Regions from separate parts of the Caballeronia sp. LjRoot29 genome, predicted to be linked through region 2. Evidence: predicted binding sites of a transcription regulator. Region 2 holds the regulator's gene; the other holds the start of a gene.

Region 1 (5,590 bases), on a different contig from region 2:
GCACACGGCGACGATATCGTCGGCGGATACATCGGAGTCGAGCCACAGCGTCAAGTCACTGCCCGACTTCAATTCACCGACAACACTACCCAGGTTTCCAAGCTCTTCAGTCAGCAGAGCCTGGTCCTTCTCCCCTACCCCCCGCAACGTAATTTTCATGTGAGGCCCGTCCTGGCTTGCGTCTGACGTTCCATCGACAGCCGGAAATTCCGCCCACTCGCCCTCTTCCTCGACCACATCATTCGCCTGCTCGACAACATGCGGCGGCGGCTCGTTCGGCCCGAGCGCCATCGCGACTTGCGCGAGATCCTGAGCGATAGCGGCAGCTTCGCTGAACGACGGCTCCGGCTGCGCCGCTTCAGCAGCGCCTGCGCCGTCGGCCGGATCGTTGTCCCGCAAGAATTCGAGCTTCGCGCAGATCGCCCTCGCGGCCGCTGCGTCCGGCTCGGCACTGGCACGATATGCGTTGAGCTGATCCGACAGCACGTCCTTGGTTTCAAGGAACGTATCGATCATGTCGCTGCGCAGGACCAGTTCGTTATTGCGCGCCCGATCGAGCAGCGATTCGAGGATGTGCGTGGTCTCGGTCAGCGCCGAGAAACCAAACGTGGCCGCGCCGCCCTTGATCGAATGTGCTGCGCGAAAGATCGCGCCGAGATCCTCGGGATCGGGGTTCGCCAGATCCAGCGCGAGCAGCAACCCCTCCATATCCGCCAGCAGCTCGTCGGCTTCGTCGAAGAATGTTTGATAGAACTGCGTAATGTCGAGTGTCATGCCTGGGTCACCACCGGATGCCTTGTCTGTCGTCGCTATGCGCGTCGTAGAAACTAATGTCTTCTTCGTGCTTGATATTTCATGCCTGATATTTCGTGCTTGATGCTTCATGCAAAAACGGTTTGCTTCAGTGCGGATGTTCCGCGCCCGACAACGTGGCAACCAGCTCGGTCAGCATGTCGGGGTCGAACGGCTTTTCCAGCCAGCCCGTCGCGCCCACTGCGCGCGCGGATGCTTTGAACGGCTCGCTCGACTCGGTCGTCAGCACGAGGATCGGCGTATTCGCATACGCACGATGTCCGCGCAATTTCCCGATCAGTTCCAGGCCGCTCATTGCCGGCATGTTCTGGTCGGTGATCACGAGGTCAAACTGTTCGGCGAGCGCCGCTTCGTAGGCTTCCGCGCCATCCATGGCCAGCACCACGCGATACCCCGCCGCGACAAACGTCGCCGAAAGGATTTGCCGCATGGCAGCCGAGTCGTCGACAGCCAGAATGTTCTTGATCATGATGTGTGCCGCCCTCTGTCCGATGTTCTAGTCGTGCTCTCGTGCTCTTGTACTTTCACTTTCGCGAGCGTGTCTGGTGTTGCCGGCGTCACGGCGCCGCCGGTTTGGCTGGCAGTCCAGGCGCCAGCGAGCCAAGGTTGGGCTTGAGCTCGTCCGGGCTGCCCGCGTTGCTGGTAATCGTGGTTGCCGGCATGCTTTCGCGCGTCATGGACTCTTCCGACTTGTGGTTCAACACGAGAATGCTGATGCGCCGGTTCTCGGGATCGAAAGCATCCTGCTTGTTCAGGTTTTGCGTCGATGCCAGTCCAAGCACGCGCAGCACCTTCGATTCATCCATGCCGCCCGAGATCAGCTCGCGCCGTGACGCATTCGCGCGATCCGCCGACAACTCCCAGTTGCTGTAGCCCTTTTCGCCGCCCGCGTATTGCGTGGCGTCAGTGTGGCCCTGCACCACGATCCGGTTCGGCACGTCATTCAGCGCCTTGCCGATCTCGCGCAGGATGTCGCGCATGTAGGGCTCCACGTTGTTGCTGGCGAGCGCGAACATCGGGCGCTTTTGGGTATCGACGATCTCAATGCGCAGACCCTGCTGCGTCGAATCAATCCGGATCTGCTGCCTGAACTGGCGCAACACCGGGTTCGCTTCGATCGCGGACAAGAGCTTGATCTGCAAGTCGCGCAGGCGGGCCTGATCGCGCCGTTCGAGTTCGCCTTGCGCGGCTCTCAACGTCTGCTCATCGAGCCGGTCCACGCGCCGCGTGCCGTCGCTCATGCGGGTGGTGCCCGGCTCGGGGCTGGAAATATCGCGCCCGCCGCCGTCGATAATGCTGGAGTCCATGCCGCTCTTCTGCCCGCCCATGATCGCGTTCTTGAGCGGCATGTTGAAATACTCGGCGATCCCCTGGCGCTGCACTGGCGACACCGCGCTCAGCAGCCACATCAACAGGAAAAACGCCATCATTGCCGTCATGAAGTCGGCGTACGCCAGCTTCCACGCGCCGCCGTGATGCGCCTTCTTGCTCGATATGACGCGCTTGATGAAAATCGGACGATCTTTATTGGTCGACATGGCGGGCTCGGGTGCTCGGTCGTGAAAGGCGGTTACTTCGCTTTCACGCGGCGCACGTGTTCTTCCAGTTCGGAGAACGACGGACGCTCAGTGGAGAAGAGCACTTTGCGGCCGAATTCCACCGCGATAGCCGGTGCGTAGCCGTTCAGGCTTGCCAGGATCGTCACCTTGATGCACTGGAACATCTTCGTCGACTCCGCCACGCGCTGTTCCGCGACGCTCGCGAGCGGGCCGATCAACCCATAGGACAGCAAGATGCCGAGGAACGTCCCGACCAGCGCCTGCGCGATCATTTCGCCGAGGATGGCCGGCGGCTGATCGGCGGACGCCATGGTGTGAACCACGCCCATCACGGCCGCGACAATACCGAACGCCGGCATCGCGTCGCCTACCTTGTGCAGCGCCTGCGCCGGGCCTTCGCCTTCCGCGTGATGCGTCTCGATTTCCTCATCCATGAGGCTTTCGATCTCGAACGCGTTCATGTTGCCGCCAACCATCAGGCGCAAATAATCAGTCAGGAATTCGACGATATGCCGATCCGCCAGGATCTTCGGGTACTGGCCGAAGATCGGGCTTTTAGCCGGATCGTCGATATCGGACTCGAGCGTCAGCGTGCCTTCCTTGCGTGCTTTCGCGAGCAGGACATAGAGCAGCGCCATCAGCTCCATGTACACGTCCTTGTTGTACTTCGAGCCTTTGAAGAGCGTCGGGATCACGCGCAGCGTCGACTTGATCGTCTTCATGCCGTTGCCGAGGATGAACGCGCCCACACCGGCGCCCGCGATCATCAGGATTTCAACGGGCTGGACCAATGCGCCAAGGTGGCCGCCTTCCAGCGCATAACCGCCGAAGACGGACAACAGCGTCACTAGTGTTCCGATGAAAATCAGCACAGTCGAACCCTCATGGTTGCATCGGCGAAACCGCCGTTAAGTGGTTTACGGCAAGTGGCTGGAAAACTTTGAAGGGAAATAGCGGAGGGGGATGGCAGGTCGGCGCCTAGCAGCGTCTTGATTGGCGGCGCATTCAAGCCTCAGGCGATTGACTGACCGTCCGGCCCGGTCGCGTCGCCAGGCTTTTGAGCCGAGGCAGCAAAAACTCGGGCAAAAGTGCCGATTTTAAGCTTACAGATCGGCAATTAATTGTAAGCAAGCATTTGCCCGTTACGATTGGACGAGCCGTTTTCCAAGCGAGCTGGCTGACCATGCGGCTAACGTCTGGTTGACGGCAGCCTCTGCCAAATCTTTACGCGATACGCATGTGTTTCTACAACCGAGGTCCGCGCAGGAGCATACGGAGTACGGCCAGCCTGCCTGGGCGGTGGCACACGCCTTGCTATATCTTGCGTCCTGGGCAATGCATCTTGCACCGCGCAATTTGATGACGGACGCGCAATCGCTTGCCGTATAAGGGGCTTCGGCCACTATCCAACTTTCGTAACGGCCGGTGTTTCGCCCTGTAACAAGGTTAAGCGTTTGAAAAATGACTCGTTGATGCACGGAGTCATCTCGATAATGGGTCGTAAGGGATAACCCGATTCATCCGGGTCCTATTTTTCCGGGGGCGGCAGCATTGACGCTGGCCCGTCCGCAAGGCTTCACCGGTTTTCATTCGCTAGCGTTTGATTTTCGACTGGACGCCGTGCATCGAAGCCCTCACGAACAGGAGAGTCACGTTATGCGTATCGCACAAATTGCACCGTTGCACGAAGCAGTCCCCCCGAAGTTCTACGGCGGCACCGAGCGCGTTGTCTCGTACCTAACGGACGCGCTGGTTGATCTCGGCCACGACGTGACCCTGTTCGCGAGCGGCGACTCGCAGACCAAGGCGAAGCTCGAAGCCGCGTGGCCGCGCGCACTTCGCCTCGATCCGTCTATCCGCGACTGGAATGCGCCGCACGCGCTGCTGCTAGAGAACGTACGCCGTCGGGCGCATGAGTTCGACGTGCTTCACTTCCACCTCGACTACATGCCGTTCTCGGTGTTCTCGCAAATGGACACGCCGTTTCTGACGACGCTTCACGGCCGTCTGGATCTGCCCGAATTGCAGCCTGTATTCAGCGCATTTCCTGATGCATCGGTTGTATCGATCTCCGATTCCCAGCGCGTCCCGCTGCCGCAGGCCGGCTGGCTCAACACGATTTATCACGGGCTGCCGGAAAATCTGCTGACGCCGCAAACGCACAAGAAGCCGGAATATCTCGCGTTCCTGGGTCGTATCTGCCCGGAAAAGCGCGCCGATCTCGCCATCAAGATCGCGGCTCAAAGCGGTCTTCCGTTGAAGATTGCCGCCAAGGTGGACAAGGTTGACCAGGAGTATTTCAAGACCGTGATCGAACCGCTGCTTGCTGAATCGAAGGCGAGCGTCGAGTTTGTTGGCGAGATCAACGAGCAGCAAAAGCCGGAGTTTTTGTCGGGCGCGAAGGCACTGCTGTTCCCGATCGACTGGTCGGAGCCTTTCGGCCTGGTGATGATCGAAGCAATGGCGTGCGGTACGCCGGTGATCGCGTTCAATCGCGGGTCGGTGCCGGAAGTGATCGACCACGGCGTGACGGGCTTCATTTGCGAGGATGTGCAGGGCGCAGTCGGCGCGCTCCAGCGCCTGGATGAGCTCTCGCGCACCGAGATTCGTGCGCAGTTCGAACGTCGCTTTAGTGCGAAGACCATGGCGCTGAACTACGTCGAAAGCTATACCGCCTTGTTGCAAGCCGCCAAGCGGCCGATTTTGCGCCGAGTGGCGATCGGCTAACTTTTTTAGTCGCTTGGAGACCGGACGCCGTTCGGGAGTAGTAGGAATCGCGGCGTCGACTTGATTGGAAACGATAATTGCAGCGCATCGTTATCCAACGCGTTATAGCAGAGCACAAAAAATCCGCCCCTTGGGCGGATTTTTTGTTGCCGTTGTTGTTTTCATTCATCCCAGGATTTTGTGTTTAATTTCGTCTGATTTTTCGATGCACTCGCCGGATATTTTTAAGCGTTTACTTTAGTTATCAGGAAGCGCTCACGGTTTTTTCCCGCAATCCATTTCGGCGGCTTCCCGCGGCCGCTCCAGGTATTACCCGACTTAGGGTCCTGATAGATGGGCGGGAGTGGCTCCTTCTTTGGCGGCCGGCCGCGCCGGACAACCGACAGACCCAGGTCCTGCGCTGTAAGCCCATATTCCACAATCTTGCGTCTGATATCTGCCAGTACTGCTTCCAGTTCTGCGCGGCGTGCCTCCTCCGCCTGTTCCTGAAG
Region 2 (5,590 bases):
ACTGAATATCCTTTTACTGCACATCGGTTTTTTTGACCGATGGCAAATCCATCTCTGCCGAAGCGTTGCACCAACACCGCGACGCTGAAATGACCGATCTTGCCAAGCGCCAATTGGTGTTTGAACACATCGTTCGGCCGGCGTTGTACATGGGGATCGAATTTGCAGGTGACAGTCAAGCAACGCGTTGGTGTCCGCTCAATCGCAACAAGGTGATCGTGCTCGATCCGGCAATCGCGTTTGGCAACCCTGTGCTCACTGACCATGGCGTCAGAACGCATAGTGTCGCCGAGACCTTCAAGGCCGAGAAAAACAAGGAGATGGTCGCATCATTGTTTGATATCCCGCTCGCCGCAGTCGAAGCCGCCATCCGCTACGAGCAGATGGCAGCATGAAGTACTTCTTCGACAATAATCTTTCCCCGCATCTGGCTCACGCCATCCAGGAACTCTGCCGAGTGGAAAAGACTGTCGCGCGTGCCATCCATCTGCGTGATGTGCTACGTTTCGAGTGCCATGGCGGTACAGCGGCGGAAAATTCGAACAAATTCCGCTGTAGTCCATGAGCGAAGTACGACGGCCTCTATCCCCCACCCAACTCCGTCCCGTACCCCCATCCCCGTTCCCTCAAGTACTGTCGATACCCCACCGACAGTCGATCACAAACCTGATGCAACTCCGCGTGCGGATCGAGCGGAAGCCTCTTCGGCCATTGCGATTCCACTATCGGCGTGTCCTGCATCAGTATCCGCATATTGAAGTCATACAACGCTTCATCCGAGTGCGTCGACTTGTCCTCAAACACCGACACCATCCACGCCCGCGTCTCCGTTTCACTCACCGGCGACGCCACCAGCAATAGGTGCAACGCCCCCGCACCGTGCTGCGCCGCTTTCGACAGACTCGCCACCAGCGGCCGTTTCACTCGATACACATAGTAAATATCCACGCCCTCCTGTCCCGGCAATCCCGCCGGTTGCCAAAACCGGCATTGCCAAGCCTCAAGCCCGTCATCGATTGAAATTACTTCGTAATCCTGTACTTCTGCGTGCGATGCGTCACCGAGAATGCCTGTGTGCACAAACGGGAAGTGCGCCATATCGAGGAAATTCTCGACCACGCGCGGCGCCGATGAACGCACGGTCTGCGCCGCAAGATTGATCCGGCGCGCGCCCGGCCTGTCGTTTGCCGCGTACTCCGGAAAGAAATCGAGCTGACGCGACGGCTCACCAAGGCACGTCCACACCACGCCGTATTTCTCTTCCACGCGATACGTCAGCGCGCAAGCGCGCTTCGCGGGGCGTATCGACGGATTGGAGGGGATGTGGATGCACTGGCCATCGACGTCGTAACGCCAGCCATGATACGGACACGTAATCAAGCCGCCCGTCACCGATCCCAACGATAACTGCGCCCCACGATGCGGACAGCGATCACGCCAGACGTGGACATCGGTGGAGATATCGGGCGGTGCTGCCGGACCTACAGCCTCCGACGCGTTGCGCCAGACCACCAGTCGCTCGCCTGCCACTACGAACCCACGTAATTCCCCGGCGGGAACGTCGGCGCTGTTACACACAGGCAGCCATTCGCCGAGCAACGCGGCATCGCGCGCGGAGTGAGAGTCATCGGTAGCGTTTATGTCGCCAGTTGAAAGCGCGGATTCAAAGGGTTGCATCGGGCGTCGAAAAATCTACGTAGTGAATAAGAAGCCAAGAAGCCAAATGAAGGTCCGAACATCGATTCGAAAACAAGCGAGGCACAAACGCAACTCGCCAAAACAAAATACCCGGGCGCGCCGCGTGCGTACCACTCGTCCCAAGTGGATCGTAACGAATCAGCATCGGTCCGCCAAAATCTGGCTGAATCAGGCGATTTTCGGCCACTTTTTAGCGACGCAGTACGATTGCAATTCTGCACTACGCAGAAACTGCATAAAACGCGGCATCGATCAGCACATCAGGGAGACTCAGAATGGGGCAGGCGAATGACCCCTTGCATCGGCACCGCGGTTACGTGTGGTCGACTTTTCTCGATCCGGAAAAAGAGCAGGCGACGCTAAGAGTCATACTGTGCGGCCTCGCAACGGCCGTGTACGGCGTGCTGGCGTGGACCATTCCAACGCCCGCCGCCTTTGCCAGCTTCCATGCGCTCGCGCTCTATCTGATCTATGGAGTAGCGACGCGGCTAATCATCAGCAGAATGCAACGGCAGTCGAATCTGCGCCTCGCATTCACCACTGTCGCCGATCAGGCCCTGCTCACCGTGATCCTGGGTGCCGGAGGCGCACTCACCTTGCCCATGCTATGGGCGGTCTTCCTCTTTCTGATCGGCGCGGGCGGGCGTTACGGCAAGCGCACGCTGGCATTGTCGTGTGTCACGGCGATGGTGGGCATCGTCGCGTTGTCGGTGCTGCAGCCGTGGTGGATGATCAATCGCTCCGCGGCGCTCGGGATTGGCTTGAGTGTGTTCGGCGCATCGGTCTACCTCGCCGTGCTGGTCGGCCGGCTCGGCAGTGCGAACCGCGACCTCGCGCTCAAGGCGGGCACCGACCCGCTCACGGGTTTGAGCAACCGCTACATGCTGGAGCAGACCATCGGCCGGGCAATGATCGCGATATCGACGGGACAGGAAGGCGCGACCGCGTTGCTGATGATCGATCTCGACGGCTTCAAGGAAGTCAACGATACCTATGGCCACGAAGTCGGCGACGTCGTGCTGCAAACTTTCGCGGGCCTGCTGGCAAGAAGGGTAAGAACCACCGATACAGTCGCGCGGCTAGGCGGCGATGAATTTGTCGTGCTGGCGCGGCACGTGACGGGCAATCACGCGGTGCAGACGGTGGCAAACGGCGTGCACGCGGTGCTCGAGGAAATGAAGTCGGTGCAGGACCGGGTGGTGAATGTATCGGCGAGCATTGGTGCTTGCCTGATCTCGCCGGACTTGAGTCCCGGCTACAGAGATATTGCCGTGCTGATGCGCGCCGCCGATCGCGCGATGTATCGCGCCAAGTCATTGGGCAAAGGCCAGACAGAGTTCGCGGCGGACGCGGATTTCGAAACCTGACTGGTTTCCATCCGTCTTTTCATTCGCCGATACTCAAGCCTCCACGCCCGACCAAGCCTGTTCCCGCAACTTGGCCCGCAGCCGCGCAACGGCCTGGCTATGCAACTGGCAGACACGCGATTCGCTGACTTCCATCACGGCGCCAATTTCGCGCAGATTCAAGCCCTTCTCGTAGTACAAGCTCATCAGCAGCTTTTCGCGCTCAGGCAATTTATCGATTGCCTCGACCAGCGCCGAACGCAAGCTTCCATCGAGCAACGCGGAAAGCGGGTCGGCTTTATCGACGCAATAACGATCGAGAAACGGCTCGTCATCGGAAGACCGGTCGAAGTCTTCGTAATAGATCAACTGGCTGCCATGCAGATCCTGCAGCATGGCCTGATATTCGATCAGCGGCATGTTCAGATGCTCAGCCACTTCCTGCTCGCTCGCCGAGCGTCCAAGATGCTGTTCAACCTTGTGCACCGCGGATTCCACTTCGCGCGAAGTCTTGCGCATGCTGCGCGGAAGCCAGTCGTTGGCGCGCAACTCGTCGAGCATCGCGCCGCGAATCCGCTGGCTGGCGTAGGTCTCGAACTGAGCGCCTTGATCTTCTTTATAACGGCTGGCGGCATCGAGCAAACCGATCATGCCGGCCTGGATCAAGTCATCCAGATCGACGCTAGCCGGCATTTTCGCCACGAGTTGCAGGCCAAGCCGGCGCACCAACGGTGCGTAGCGGGTCAGGACCTCGGACTGTGACAGTTTTCCCTGGGCGTTATACATCGCATTCACCTTGTTCCTTCTCTTGCTGCATCACACGGACGCGGCGCTGCTCATCGCAAGCTGCATCAATGGTGTTTCCGTGCGGCGAACCGCGCCGGAGTTGATCGAGCGCTCCAATCCGTGCGGCGTTTCCGCTCGCAAGGACTGCACGGGCCATTCAAACTGCGACGCTTTCGGCATCGGCCAGTACTGCAATTCAGCGGCAATCTGCCGATAATCCCGGGCGGCCGCCGTCGCCGGAAAAGCTTCCACCGCGCAACGCGATAGTTCATGCGCCCGCGCCACGCGCGGATCTTCTGCTACGCAACCGGCAGGCATGAGTTGCACCGCGAGATAACGATTGGCGACGCCGGCGAGGTTATCGAAGGCGATTTTCGCGTCTGCGCCGTTCTTCACGTGATTCACGACAACCCGGAACCGGCCGATCGCGTGTGCGTAGTGCAGACGCTTGATGCAGGCGTACGCCTCGGTGATCGCGGCGGGCGCTACGCGGGTCACGATCACGAAGTCGTGCGCTTGCACGGCCAGATTTGAGAGCGCGCCGCTGCGATCGAGCTGGGTATCGATCAGGACGACATCGGCGGGTCCGTCAAGCAGCACCCGGCAATGCGCAGCGTCCTGGCTGATGCGTTCATCGCGAGGCGCGGCAATCACCGAAAAGCCGAACGGCGTGCGCGTGACGGCGTCCTGCAAAAAACGCTTGCCGGACAAGACCGCGCCCAGTGCACCGTTATCCGGCACCTTGGCCAGCCGGGTCACCGACAACCCGTTCTGGCGTTCATCGATTACCAGCACATCCTTGCCTTGCGCGGCGAGGGCGGACGCGAGGTTCACCACCGTCGACGTATTGCCGCTTCCGCCCATTCCACCTGCCGGGGCGCCACACACCGCGACGACCCGCGAGCCATTGCGCGTCAGCAGCCGGCGCAGGCCTTCAGCCTGATCGGACACGAACTTATCCAAAGTGAACCTCATGCAGTTCGGTGGAAGCGCGCGCGGAAAGCGCGGACAGGAGCGGCGGCACATCGTCGTCTTGCGGCACGAACGGCGAGCCGTCGCGCGGGATGCAGAAGGCGCTTTTAATCAGGAAGCGCTTGGTCGCGACATACAGGTTTTCCGGCACCTTCTGTCCCGTCGATACGTAATGCACGGGCAGCTTGTAGCGGATCACGGTGTCGAGCACGCCGCCCAGGTTCGTGGCTTCGTCGAGCTTGGTCAGGATGCAGCCCGCGAGCGGCGGCTGGTCCGGCGTGCTCTGGTACGCCTGAACTACTTCGTTTAACGTATCGCCGTGGCTGGTTGCGTTGAGCAGCAGCAGGCGTTGCACCGGATGGCCGGCGCCGCACAACATGGCGATGTGATCGGCCACAGTGCGGTCACGCTGGCTCATGCCAATCGTGTCGATGAGAACAATGTGCTTGTTACGCAGTTCGGAGAGCGCGAGTTGAAGGTCGCCCGCGTCTTTCACCGCATGCACCGATACCCCGAGGATCTTGCCGAAAATACGCAGCTGTTCGTGCGCGCCGATCCGGTAGCTGTCGGTGGTAAGCAGCGCGACCTTGCTGGCGCCAAAGCGCATTACGCAGCGCGCGGCGAGCTTGGCGGTGGTCGTGGTCTTGCCTACGCCCGTCGGTCCCATCAGCGCGAAAACGCCGCCGCGGTTCATCATCGATTCTTCGCTGTCCATGACGGGCAGGTTGTTTTCGAGCACTTGCTGAACCCATTCCATCGACGCTTCGGCTTGTTCGATCTCCGGCATG

What was found. Region 2 encodes FliA, which starts transcription of late flagellar genes. Its sites were predicted from a motif close to CTAAAGTTTNNNNNNNNNNNGCCGNTA; they were not measured.
Region 1: motA (flagellar motor stator protein MotA) is a predicted target of FliA. The motif match lies at 3,290-3,316, and genes of this name have one in related genera.

What each region holds. Positions count from the first base shown of each region.
Region 1 is NZ_CAXUPU020000026.1:48,268-53,857, forward strand. Features, by position in the region: gene cheA (chemotaxis protein CheA) at 1-774, opposite strand, end outside; gene ACSQ83_RS24645 (response regulator) at 902-1,282, opposite strand; gene motB (flagellar motor protein MotB) at 1,371-2,351, opposite strand; gene motA (flagellar motor stator protein MotA) at 2,384-3,244, opposite strand; gene ACSQ83_RS24660 (glycosyltransferase family 4 protein) at 4,029-5,099, shown strand; gene ACSQ83_RS24665 (H-NS histone family protein) at 5,324-5,590, opposite strand, start outside.
Region 2 is NZ_CAXUPU020000005.1:67,689-73,278, reverse strand. Features, by position in the region: gene ACSQ83_RS07785 (hypothetical protein) at 1-36, shown strand, start outside; gene ACSQ83_RS07780 (DUF433 domain-containing protein) at 90-395, shown strand; gene ACSQ83_RS07775 (hypothetical protein) at 392-565, shown strand; gene ACSQ83_RS07770 (Rieske 2Fe-2S domain-containing protein) at 583-1,677, opposite strand; gene ACSQ83_RS07765 (GGDEF domain-containing protein) at 1,974-3,065, shown strand; gene ACSQ83_RS07760 (RNA polymerase sigma factor FliA) at 3,099-3,830, opposite strand; gene ACSQ83_RS07755 (MinD/ParA family ATP-binding protein) at 3,861-4,793, opposite strand; gene flhF (flagellar biosynthesis protein FlhF) at 4,786-5,590, opposite strand, start outside.